One region of the Dickeya chrysanthemi NCPPB 402 genome, then DNA from elsewhere that is predicted to be linked to it. Evidence: predicted binding sites of a transcription regulator. Region 1 holds the regulator's gene; the other holds the start of a gene.
The links. The regulator Fur, encoded in region 1, represses iron uptake genes when iron is present. The targets are predictions, from matches to a motif close to ATAATAATGAGAACNACTATCAA.
Positions count from the first base shown of each region.

Region 2: DCH402_RS02925 (siderophore-interacting protein) is a predicted target of Fur. The motif match lies at 1,991-2,013, and genes of this name have one in related genera.

Region 1 is NZ_CM001974.1:3,327,529-3,332,995, forward strand. It holds gene DCH402_RS14570 (methyl-accepting chemotaxis protein) at 1-912, opposite strand, end outside; gene fldA (flavodoxin FldA) at 1,329-1,856, shown strand; gene fur (ferric iron uptake transcriptional regulator) at 2,198-2,644, shown strand; gene glnS (glutamine--tRNA ligase) at 2,718-4,376, opposite strand; gene nagE (N-acetylglucosamine-specific PTS transporter subunit IIBC) at 4,541-5,467, opposite strand, start outside.
Region 2 is NZ_CM001974.1:630,957-636,423, forward strand. It holds gene sgrT (glucose uptake inhibitor SgrT) at 1-129, shown strand, start outside; gene tnaA (tryptophanase) at 261-1,661, opposite strand; gene tnaC (tryptophanase leader peptide) at 1,758-1,868, opposite strand; gene DCH402_RS02925 (siderophore-interacting protein) at 2,117-3,019, shown strand; gene leuD (3-isopropylmalate dehydratase small subunit) at 3,093-3,695, opposite strand; gene leuC (3-isopropylmalate dehydratase large subunit) at 3,708-5,108, opposite strand; gene leuB (3-isopropylmalate dehydrogenase) at 5,111-5,467, opposite strand, start outside.

The DNA.
Region 1 (5,467 bases):
TTCTTCCAGCGCAGCGGCCTGCGACTCCGTACGGGCTGCAAGGTCGTTGTTGCCGGAGGCAATTTCCGATACCCCCTGATAGATAGAATCGGCACTGGTACGGATCGTACTGACGGTATTCGCAAGACTGGTTTGCATATCACGCAGCAACGGGAACAGCTTGCCCACGCAGTTGTTGCCGAAATCCAGAATCGGTTTTCCCAGATGACCGGAAGCAATAACCAGGAAATGATCCCGCAGCTCGTTGAGCGGGCGCACCAGATAAGCCACCAGATAGCGATCAGTCAGGAACAACATCAACAAACCGGCGATAAGCCCCGCCAGCAAAATGTTTTGCCCAACGCCGGTGATGGTTTCCAGTCGTTCGCCAGCATCGACGAACATCGTTGATCCCGCCTTGTTGAAGTTAGTGAAAGAGACGTTGAACTGCCGGCTAAAGGCGGGCACGACGTCTTTGGCATATTTGTCATACTCATCAAATTTTTTATCCACCGCACGCTGGAACATGGGTTCAACCCCTTGAGTAATCAGGTTGCTCCAGTCGCGTGTCACTGCTTCGACCAATTCGGGCGACATGCCGGCATGATCAATCTTCCTGAAGGCTTCCAGGTTGGATTTCAGTAAATCCAGCGCGGCTTGTGATGATTTTTGCTGTTCGTCCGCTTTCTGGTTATCACCGCTCTGCCGATAGTCAATCGCACGAGCCAGTCGGGTCACCATGCGGAAATACTGGTCGTTGCCGGTATTGACTAAATTCATATTGTTAACCAGCAACGCACTGGTTTTAGACGTCTCATTCATGGTTTTGAACGAGTACATGGTGTAAACCGAAACCGCAATCCATAACGCACAGAAAATGCCAAGTACCCACAGCATCGCTGTGCGAATGGCAATATTTTTTAGGAATTGCATAATTGACTCCATAAATGGGCTATTGATCGAGGAGGTAAGGTTTGTTTTGATTTATGCGATGAGAAAATCTCTCGTTTTGTAAGAAACATTGCTGCACATTTACATTCAATAAAGCACCATGTTCTGTCATCGTCAAAACCACAGGAATATTTAGTTTTTTCTGTTGTTTAAAAGCTAATAAAAATTAGGTAATTAACGGATTACCCATATTTTCAGTTATCTGTGCGAAGATCGTATTTTAAAAAATTAAAAAATCATTAAGGCGATGATCAAAAAATAACCAGTTAATCGTTTCGATACCATTTCCACCCCCGGCGACAGATACACGTTTATCCATCAGACAGTGTCTGTTATCATTAGCGGATCGTGGGTGACGCAAGCACCATACCCTTAAGAATCAAGAGGTTATTTTATCTATGGCTCTCATAGGCATTTTTTTTGGCAGTGACACCGGCAATACCGAAAACATTGCCAAAACTATCCAGCAGCAACTGGGCAGCGACGTCGCCGAACTGCACGACATTGCCAAAAGCAGCAAAGAGGATCTTGAGCGTTTTGACATCCTGTTGCTGGGTATTCCGACCTGGTATTACGGTGAAGCGCAATGTGACTGGGACGATTTCTTCCCGACACTGGAAGAGATTGACTTTGCCGGTAAGCTGGTTGCGCTCTTCGGTTGCGGCGATCAGGAAGATTATGCCGAGTACTTCTGCGACGCCATGGGTACGATCCGCGATATCATCGAACCCCGCGGGGCGACCATTGTGGGTCACTGGCCGACTGAAGGCTACTACTTCGAAGCCTCAAAAGGTCTGGCGGACGACACCCACTTTATCGGCCTGGCCATTGATGAAGATCGCCAGCCTGAACTCACCAGCGAGCGAGTATCCAACTGGGTCAAGCAGATCAGCGAAGAGCTGAATCTGAAAGCATTACTGGCCTGATTCACCTGTGGCTCTGATGCAATGCACTCAGAGCCTATCTATACAGATAGGTAAAACCTATCACAATCAGTGATACATTTTTTTAACTTTTCACGCCGACAAGGTACAATGTCCATCCGGCTAGCCAGATTATGTTTAATGATAAATCCTGGCATACGATTTGTTTCTCATAGATAACCAGCCTGAATACAGCAAGTTAACGAGAATCATATTGTAAAAGTTCCGTGGTTTTCATTTCGATGGCGCGGTTCTATAATTGAGACACGTGACCTTTTTTACGCCGCCCGATGATACTAGGCTAGTAACTTCCCAGATAAAGCAAGTAACAGGACTAAATCCGCATGACTGACAACAACACCGCATTAAAGAAGGCAGGCCTGAAAGTCACACTTCCTCGACTGAAAATTCTGGAAGTCCTTCAGGATCCTCAATGCCACCACGTCAGCGCGGAAGACTTATACAAAAAGCTGATTGATATGGGCGAAGAGATTGGCCTGGCCACCGTTTACCGCGTGCTCAACCAGTTTGACGATGCAGGTATCGTCACCCGCCACAATTTTGAAGGCGGTAAATCTGTTTTCGAACTGACACAGCAACACCATCATGATCATTTGATCTGTCTGGATTGCGGTCGGGTGATTGAATTCAGCGATGAGTCTATCGAAGCGCGCCAGCGTGAGATTTCAGAAAAACACGGCATCAAGCTGACTAACCACAGCCTGTATCTGTACGGCCATTGCAGTAGCGGCGACTGCCGTGAAGACGACAACGCACACGACGAACGTTAAACACGTCGATTGAGCAAAAAATAAAACCGCCGCGGCGGTTTTATTTTTATCTCACATCCTGACCGGACAGCGATTAGCCTGCCCAGCTGTCGCGTAATCCCACCGTCCGGTTAAATACCAGATTGTCGGCGCTGGAATAAACGCGATCGGCGCAAAAATAACCTTCACGCTCAAACTGATACGCTTTCTCGACCTCGGCATTGGCCAGACTGGCTTCCACAACCCCTTGCACAACCTGCAATGAGTCAGGATTAATGGTAGCGAGAAAATCATCCGCCGCCCCCGGGTTCGCGACGCTAAACAGGCGGTCATACAAACGGAACTGAGCCGGCAACGCATGCGCAGCCGATACCCAGTGAATCACCCCTTTAACTTTACGGCCGTCAGCCGGATCCTTACTCAGGGTATCCGTATCACAGCTACAGTAAATCGTGGTAATCACGCCTTGATCATCTTTATCAATGCGTTCAGCTTTAATGACATAAGCATTGCGCAAGCGCACTTCTTTACCCAGTACTAAACGTTTGTACTGCTTGTTGGCTTCTTCGCGGAAATCTGCGCGGTCGATATAAACCTCACGGCTGAATGCTACCTGCCGCGTTCCCATTTCCGGCTTATTGGGATGATTAGGCATGCTGAGCCATTCTTCATGACTTTCCGGCAGGTTTTCGATCACCACTTTCACCGGGTTCAATACGGCCATTGCACGCGGGGCATTTTCGTTCAGGTCATCACGAATACATGACTCCAGCGCCGCCATTTCTACCGTGTTGTCCTGCTTGGTGACGCCAATACGGCGACAGAATTCGCGGATAGAGGCCGCCGTGTAGCCACGACGACGTAAACCGGAGATGGTCGGCATACGCGGGTCATTCCACCCTTCGACGATCTTCTCATTCACCAATTGGTTCAGTTTCCGCTTGGACATCACCGCGTATTCCAGATTCAGGCGGGAGAACTCATACTGACGCGGATGAGCGGGAATGGTAATGTTGTCCAGCACCCAGTCATATAACCGGCGGTTATCCTGAAACTCCAGCGTACACAGCGAGTGTGTAATACCTTCCAGCGCATCGGAAATACAGTGAGTAAAGTCATACATCGGGTAGATGCACCATTTGTTGCCGGTCTGATGATGCTCGGCAAATTTGATGCGATACAACACCGGGTCGCGCATGACGATAAATGGCGATGCCATATCGATTTTAGCGCGTAAACACGCGGCACCCTCGGCAAAACCGCCATTGCGCATTTTCTCAAACAGCGCCAGATTCTCTTCGACGCTGCGATCGCGGTACGGGCTATTTTTGCCCGGCGAGGTCAGCGTACCGCGATATTCGCGGATCTGATCCGGCGTCAGCTCATCGACATAGGCCAGCCCTTTATTGATCAGTTCAACGGCATACATGTGCAACTGATCAAAATAATCCGACGAATAGCGAACATTGCCGCTCCAGGAAAAACCCAGCCACTGAACGTCATGTTTGATGGATTCAACGTACTCGATGTCTTCTTTTACCGGGTTGGTATCATCAAAGCGCAGGTTGCACTTACCGTTGTAATCCTCAGCGATACCGAAGTTCAGGCAGATAGATTTAGCGTGACCGATATGAAGATAACCATTCGGTTCTGGTGGAAAACGCGTCTGGATGTTGTCGTGTTTACCGGTAGCCAGATCTTCATCAATGATCTGACGAATAAAGTTGGTTGGGCGGGCTTCAGCCTCACTCATGCTTGGTTCCTCAAATGCGAAAAAACAACCCATAACCGCTAATGATCCAACAAGCCACGCCGGGAAACAACCGTTTGTTTCATGAAAGTTCAAGATAAAAAAACGGAGCGTACGTCTTGCGCACGCTCCGTTTGTCGATATTGACGGCAATCACGCCGGCCGACTTATTCCTGCGAAACGTCTCGCAACGCCGCCGCGATATTTTCTGCCTGAGTGCCGACTACAATCTGCACGCTTTGTTTGTTGAGACGAATCACCCCTGCCGCCCCCAGCTTACGTGCAGCCGGTTCATCTACCAGAGCGGAGTCCTTCACGCTCAGGCGCAAACGGGTAATACAGGCATCAATCCCGGTCAGATTATCCTTGCCGCCGATAGCCTGCAGATAGCCTCTCGCCACCGACTGACTATTACCTTGAGACGCAGCCGCGTTTTCTGATGAGGCTTGCGCTACAGCGGCTTCGCGTCCCGGCGTCATCAGGTTAAAACGGGTGATGGCAAAGCGGAACACCACATAATAGATGACGAAGAAAGCTGCGCCCTGAAGCAGCAACATATACCAATTCGTCGCCAGCGGGTTACGTGTAGACAGCACCAGGTCCACCAAACCGGCGCTGAAACCAAAACCGGCAATCCAGTGCATGCTGGCGGCGATGAATACCGAAATGCCGGTCAACACGGCATGCAGTACATACAGCACCGGCGCCACAAACATGAAGGAGAATTCCAGCGGTTCGGTAATGCCGGTGAAAAAGGCTGCAAACGCCGCCGCCACCATAATACCCGCCACCCGACTGCGATTTTCAGGACGCGCACAGTGATAAATCGCCAGCGCCGCGCCCGGCAAGCCAAACATCATAATCGGGAAGAAACCCGCCTGATAACGCCCGGTAATACCAGGAATCGCTTTACCGGCATCAATCGCCTGCTGCCCGCTCAGGAAATTAGGAATATCGTTAATGCCGGCCACATCAAACCAGAACACCGAGTTCAGCGCATGATGTAATCCAACAGGAATCAGCAGGCGGTTGAAGAAGGCATAGATACCGGCGCCGACCGACCCCAGTTGCTGAATGTGTTCGCCAAAGGAAAC
Region 2 (5,467 bases), 2.0 Mb from region 1:
TGGCTTTGCCAGGGCTGTCGCCGGGGATGGGGCGCACTCGCCGCCGCACAACGAATGGCGTTGTTGTTGCAGGTTACCCAATGGCAGATCCGGGAAATGGATGAGGAAGAGTATCGCCGCTGGTTATAAGGCCGGCGGCCATCGAATGAGAGTGAGAACGTCGGCGGGAAACCGCCACAGTGTTCTGAGTAATGGTGCTGTTCACCAGCCAGCGGAGTGCTCCGCTGGCTTTTTTTATAGCCGTTTTTTATGGTGGCGCGTTATTCCACCGGTTTCAGGCGAGCCACAAAGTGGCGTAATACCGGCGGCTCGTAGGTAAAGGTCAGTCCTTTAATATCGCTGGCTCTCTCCTTCAGTGCGATCAACGAGTCGGCGATGTAATCCATGTGATCGTTGGTATACACCCGGCGCGGAATGGTCAGGCGCAGCAGTTCCAGCGGCGACGGTTTTTGTTCGCCGGTATCCGGGTCGCGCCCCAGCAGCAATGAACCGATTTCCACACTACGGATGCCCGCTTCCAGATAAAGCGCGTTATTCAGCGCCTGTGCCGGGAACTGTTCCGCCGGGATATGCGGCAGCAGTTTTTTCGCATCGACAAATACCGCATGTCCGCCCACCGGGTACTGAATCGGGATGCCGCCGGCGCGCAGGCGCTCGCCAAGGTAGGTCACCTGGCCGATGCGGTAGGTCAGGTAGTCTTCGTTCATGCCTTCCTCAAGACCGATGGCCAGCGCCTCCATGTCGCGCCCGGCCAGCCCGCCGTAAGTGACGAAACCTTCCATCGGCACACAGCGGATGCGCACTTCGTTGAACAGCTCTTCGTCGCTACGAAAACAGCACAGGCCGCCAATGTTCACCATCGGGTCTTTCTTCGCCGACATGGTAAGCATGTCGCCGTATTGGTACATCTCGTGGACGATCGCTTTGATCGAGCGGTTTTCGTAGCCGGGGTCACGCTGTTTGATGAACCAGGCGTTTTCACAGAAGCGGGCGGAGTCGATCACCACCGGAATGCCGTGCTGCTGCGCGATGCGATACACCTCGCGCATATTGCTCATCGAAATCGGCTGACCGCCGGAGCTGTTGCAGGTGACGGTGGTGATGATCGCCACCACGTTATCCGCGCCGTGCTGTTCAATGGTGGTGTGCAGCAGGTCAAGGTCGAAGTCGCCCTTCCAGTCGTAATAAGCGGTGGTGTCGAAGGCTTTTGGCGTCACCACGTTGATGGCGCGCGCGCCGTTCAGCTCCACGTGAGCGGCAGTAGTATCGAAATGGAAGTTGGAAATGAACACCGGTTTCTTGCCGCCGCCGGCGCGCTGCTTTTTGGCGATCAGACACGGGAACAGGATTTGTTCTGCGCCGCGCCCCTGATGCGTCGGAATGGTGAACGGATAACCCAGCAGCGCTTTGACCTGATCGCACAGATGGTAGTAGTTGCGCGACCCGGCGTAGGCTTCGTCGCCCATCATCAGCCCGGCCCACTGGCGATCGCTCATGGCGCCGGTGCCGGAGTCGGTCAGCAGGTCGATGTAGACATCCTCACTGCGCAACAAAAACGGGTTATAGCCTGCTTCCTGCAGGGCGCGCTCCCGTTCGTCGCGGGTGGTCATACGGATGTTTTCTACCATTTTGATGCGAAAAGGTTCGGGGATGCGTTTCATGCAATATCTCCACGACGCCCGTCAGCAGACATCGCCGTCGCTGTATGACGTCAAAAATAAATTGAAATAACAGGAAAAAATCAGAGCAAAGCTGAATCAGGCATGAAACGGGCGTGGGAAATCGTTGGTGAGGCGGTGATCGATGTTGAACCAGGGGCGACAATCGCCGGAGAGGCTCTGGCGATAACACCGGATGATGCGTGTCATGAGGTCTCCTTATCTCGTGAATACCGGACGGTCAGGGTAGGCGAAAAACGCCGGGCAAAACCGTGATCCCACAGGCAATCCGGAGATGGCGGGCGATCATTGGTTTGAGAATGGAAATTGAGTCAATAATGTTTCTCATTATCGAAGGTAAGTGATAAAACTGTGCGGAGTTTGAAGCCGTTATCGGCACAAATATCGACAGGCGGCACATTGCCGGGGAATCACAACCAGAGAGGTAAAGGCGGGTTATGGCTGGGGTAAAGGAATATAAAGTGTTTGATGTTACGTTGGCCCATAAGACATTGCTTACCCCATCGCTGATGCGCTGCGTATTCAGTGGCGAAGCGGTGAAACAGATGAAAATCTGTGCGCCGGATCAGCGTATTAAAGTGTTGCTGCCTGCTGAGGACGGCACGCCGCCGCGTCTGCCGGATGTCGGCGAGTGGTATAAGCTGGTGCAGGCCATGCCTAAGCAACAACGCCCGATTCCCCGCACCTACACGCTGCGCAGTCTGGACACCGAAGCCGGCGAAATGGTGGTGGAGTTCGTGGTGCATGGCACCGAAGGCCCGGCTTCGGCCTGGGTGATGAGTGCGCAGCCCGGCGCCGAGTTGCAGATGGTAGCGCCGCGCGGCGACTTTGCCGGCGATAACGGCGGCTACGAGTGGGCGTTGTCGGAAAACACCCGTCAGGTGCTGCTGATGGGCGATGAAACCGCGTTGCCGGCGATCAAAGGCATTCTGGAGCAGTTGTCGCAGCAGGATAACCCGCCGCAGGTGCAGGCCTTTATTGAAGTACCGTTACAGGCGGATTGCGTTGACGATTATCGCCATTTGCCGTTCGCCGAGGTGGTGTGGTTGCCACGCGAAGGCACTGGCGCGACCTATGGCGAGCGTTTGCTGGAGGCGGCGCGCCATTGGTCATGCCCGACAGCGCAGGTAGCGGCACACCCTGTTGCGGTGGCGGATATTGCCGATGGCGAGAAGGTCTGGGAACCCGCCAGTGCGCAGCAAGGCCAGTTCTTCGGCTGGGTGGCGACTGAATCCTCGGCGGTGAAGGCGTTGCGGCGTTATCTGCTGGCGGAAAAAGGTATCGCGCAGGAGTCCATCACCTTTATGGCCTACTGGAGCCGTGGTCCGCGTTCTCATTGAGGTTCATTGAGGTTGCAAGCAACAAAGCCCACCGAAGTAGGCTTTGTGTGAACAATAAAACAGTAAGGCTGAACTAGCGCAGAAACGCTGGTTGTTGCTGCTCGTAGCGGGCGATGGATGCGTCGTGTTGCAGCGTCAGGCCGATGCTGTCCAGACCGTTGATCATGCAGTGACGGCGGAAGCTGTCTATTTCAAACGAGTAGGTCTTCTCGCCTGCTTTAACCTGCTGTACTTCCAGATCGACCGTGAAGGTAATGCCTTCATGGCTGGCTACCAGTTTGAACAGGTCGTCGATGTCGGCATCGCTCAGTTTGACCGGCAACAACTGGTTGTTAAACGAGTTACCGTAGAAAATATCGGCGAAGCTCGGGGCGATCACCACCTTAAAACCGTAGTCGGTCAGCGCCCACGGTGCGTGCTCGCGGGAAGAGCCGCAGCCGAAGTTTTCGCGTGCCAGCAGAATGCTCGCACCTTTATAGCGCGGCTGGTTCAGCACGAAATCCGGGTTAGGCTGCTGACCGGCGTCATCCAGAAAACGCCAGTCGTGAAACAGATGCTGACCGAAACCGGTGCGGGTCACCTTTTGCAGGAACTGCTTCGGGATAATCGCGTCGGTATCGACGTTGGCGGCATCCAGCGGCACCACCAAACCAGTGTGTTGGGTAAATTTAGCCATGGAGTGCCTCTCTTAATTCAGTTCACGAATGTCTGCGAAACGGCCGGTGATCGCCGCTGCCGCCGCCATCGCCGGGCTGACCAGATGGGTGCGGCCGCCACGGCCCTGACGCCCTTCAAAGTTACGGTTACTGGTGGACGCGCAACGCTCGCCCGGATTCAGACGGTCGTTGTTCATCGCCAGACACATTGAGCAGCCGGGCAGACGCCATTCGAAACCGGCATCCAGGAAAATTTTGTCCAGACCTTCGGCTTCCGCCTGGGCTTTGACCGGGCCGGAGCCGGGGACGACATAAGCCTGCACGCCGGCGGCCACTTTGCGCCCTTTGGCGATGGCGGCGGCGGCACGCAAGTCTTCAATACGGGAGTTGGTGCAGGAACCGATAAACACTTTGTCGATTGCCACTTCCGTCAGTTTTACGCCCGATTGCAGGCCCATATACGCCAGCGCTTTTTCCGCCGACGCGCGCTCTACCGGATCACTGAAGGATTCCGGCGCCGGGATGATTTGATCGACGGCGATCACCTGGCCGGGGTTGGTGCCCCAGGTTACCTGCGGCGCGATGTCGGCGGCATTCAGTGTGACGATGGTGTCGTAGTGCGCATCGGCATCGGAACGCAGGGTCTTCCAGTATTCCACCGCGGCATCCCAATCGCTGCCGGTAGGCGCGAACTGGCGGCCTTTCAGGTAAGCGAAGGTGGTGTCGTCCGGTGCCACCAGACCGGCTTTGGCGCCCATTTCGATCGCCATATTGCACAGGGTCATACGGCCTTCCATGCTCAGCGCTTCGATAGCTTTGCCAGTGAATTCCACCACATGGCCGGTGCCGCCGGCGCTGCCGGTCTTACCGATGATCGCCAGTACGATGTCTTTGGCGGTGATGCCGGAGGCGGCATCGCCAGCCACCTCGATCTTCATGGTTTTAGCACGGCCTTGCTTCAGCGTCTGCGTCGCCAGCACATGCTCGACTTCCGAGGTGCCGATGCCGAATGCCAGCGAGCCGAACGCGCCGTGGGTGGCGGTGTGGGAGTCGCCGCAGACGATGGTCATCCCCGGCAGTGTCATGCCTTGTTCCGGCCCGATAACGTGCACGATGCCCTGAAACGGATGGTTCAGGTCATACAGCTGCACGCCGAACTCGGCGCAGTTCTTGATCAGTTCCTGCATCTGGATGCGCGCCATTTCGCCGCTGGCGTTGATGTCACGCGTCTGGGTGGACACGTTATGGTCCATGGTGGCGAAGGTCTTGCCCGGCTGGCGGACTTTGCGGCCCATGGCGCGCAGGCCGTCGAATGCCTGCGGTGAAGTCACTTCATGCACCAGATGCCTGTCGATATACAGCAGCGGGGTTTCATTCGGCGCTTCGTGTACCACATGCGCATCAAACAACTTCTGATATAAGGTTTTACCCATGATTACGCCCCTTCTGCTACAAACCGGGCAATCGCATCGCCCATTTCATCAGTGGTGACGGCGGTGCCGCCGCTAGCCAGATCGCCGGTGCGGTAACCTTCCGCCAGCGCCTGATTGACTGCCTGCTCAATGGCGGTAGCGGCATCGTCTGCGCCCAGGCTATAGCGCAGCAGCAGCGCGGCGGACAGAATCTGGGCGATAGGGTTGGCGATGTTCTTGCCGGCGATATCCGGTGCGGAACCGCCTGCCGGTTCGTACAGACCAAAGCCCTGCTCGTTGAGGCTGGCCGACGGCAACATCCCCATCGAGCCGGTGATCATCGCGCACTCGTCGGACAGAATGTCGCCGAACAAGTTGGA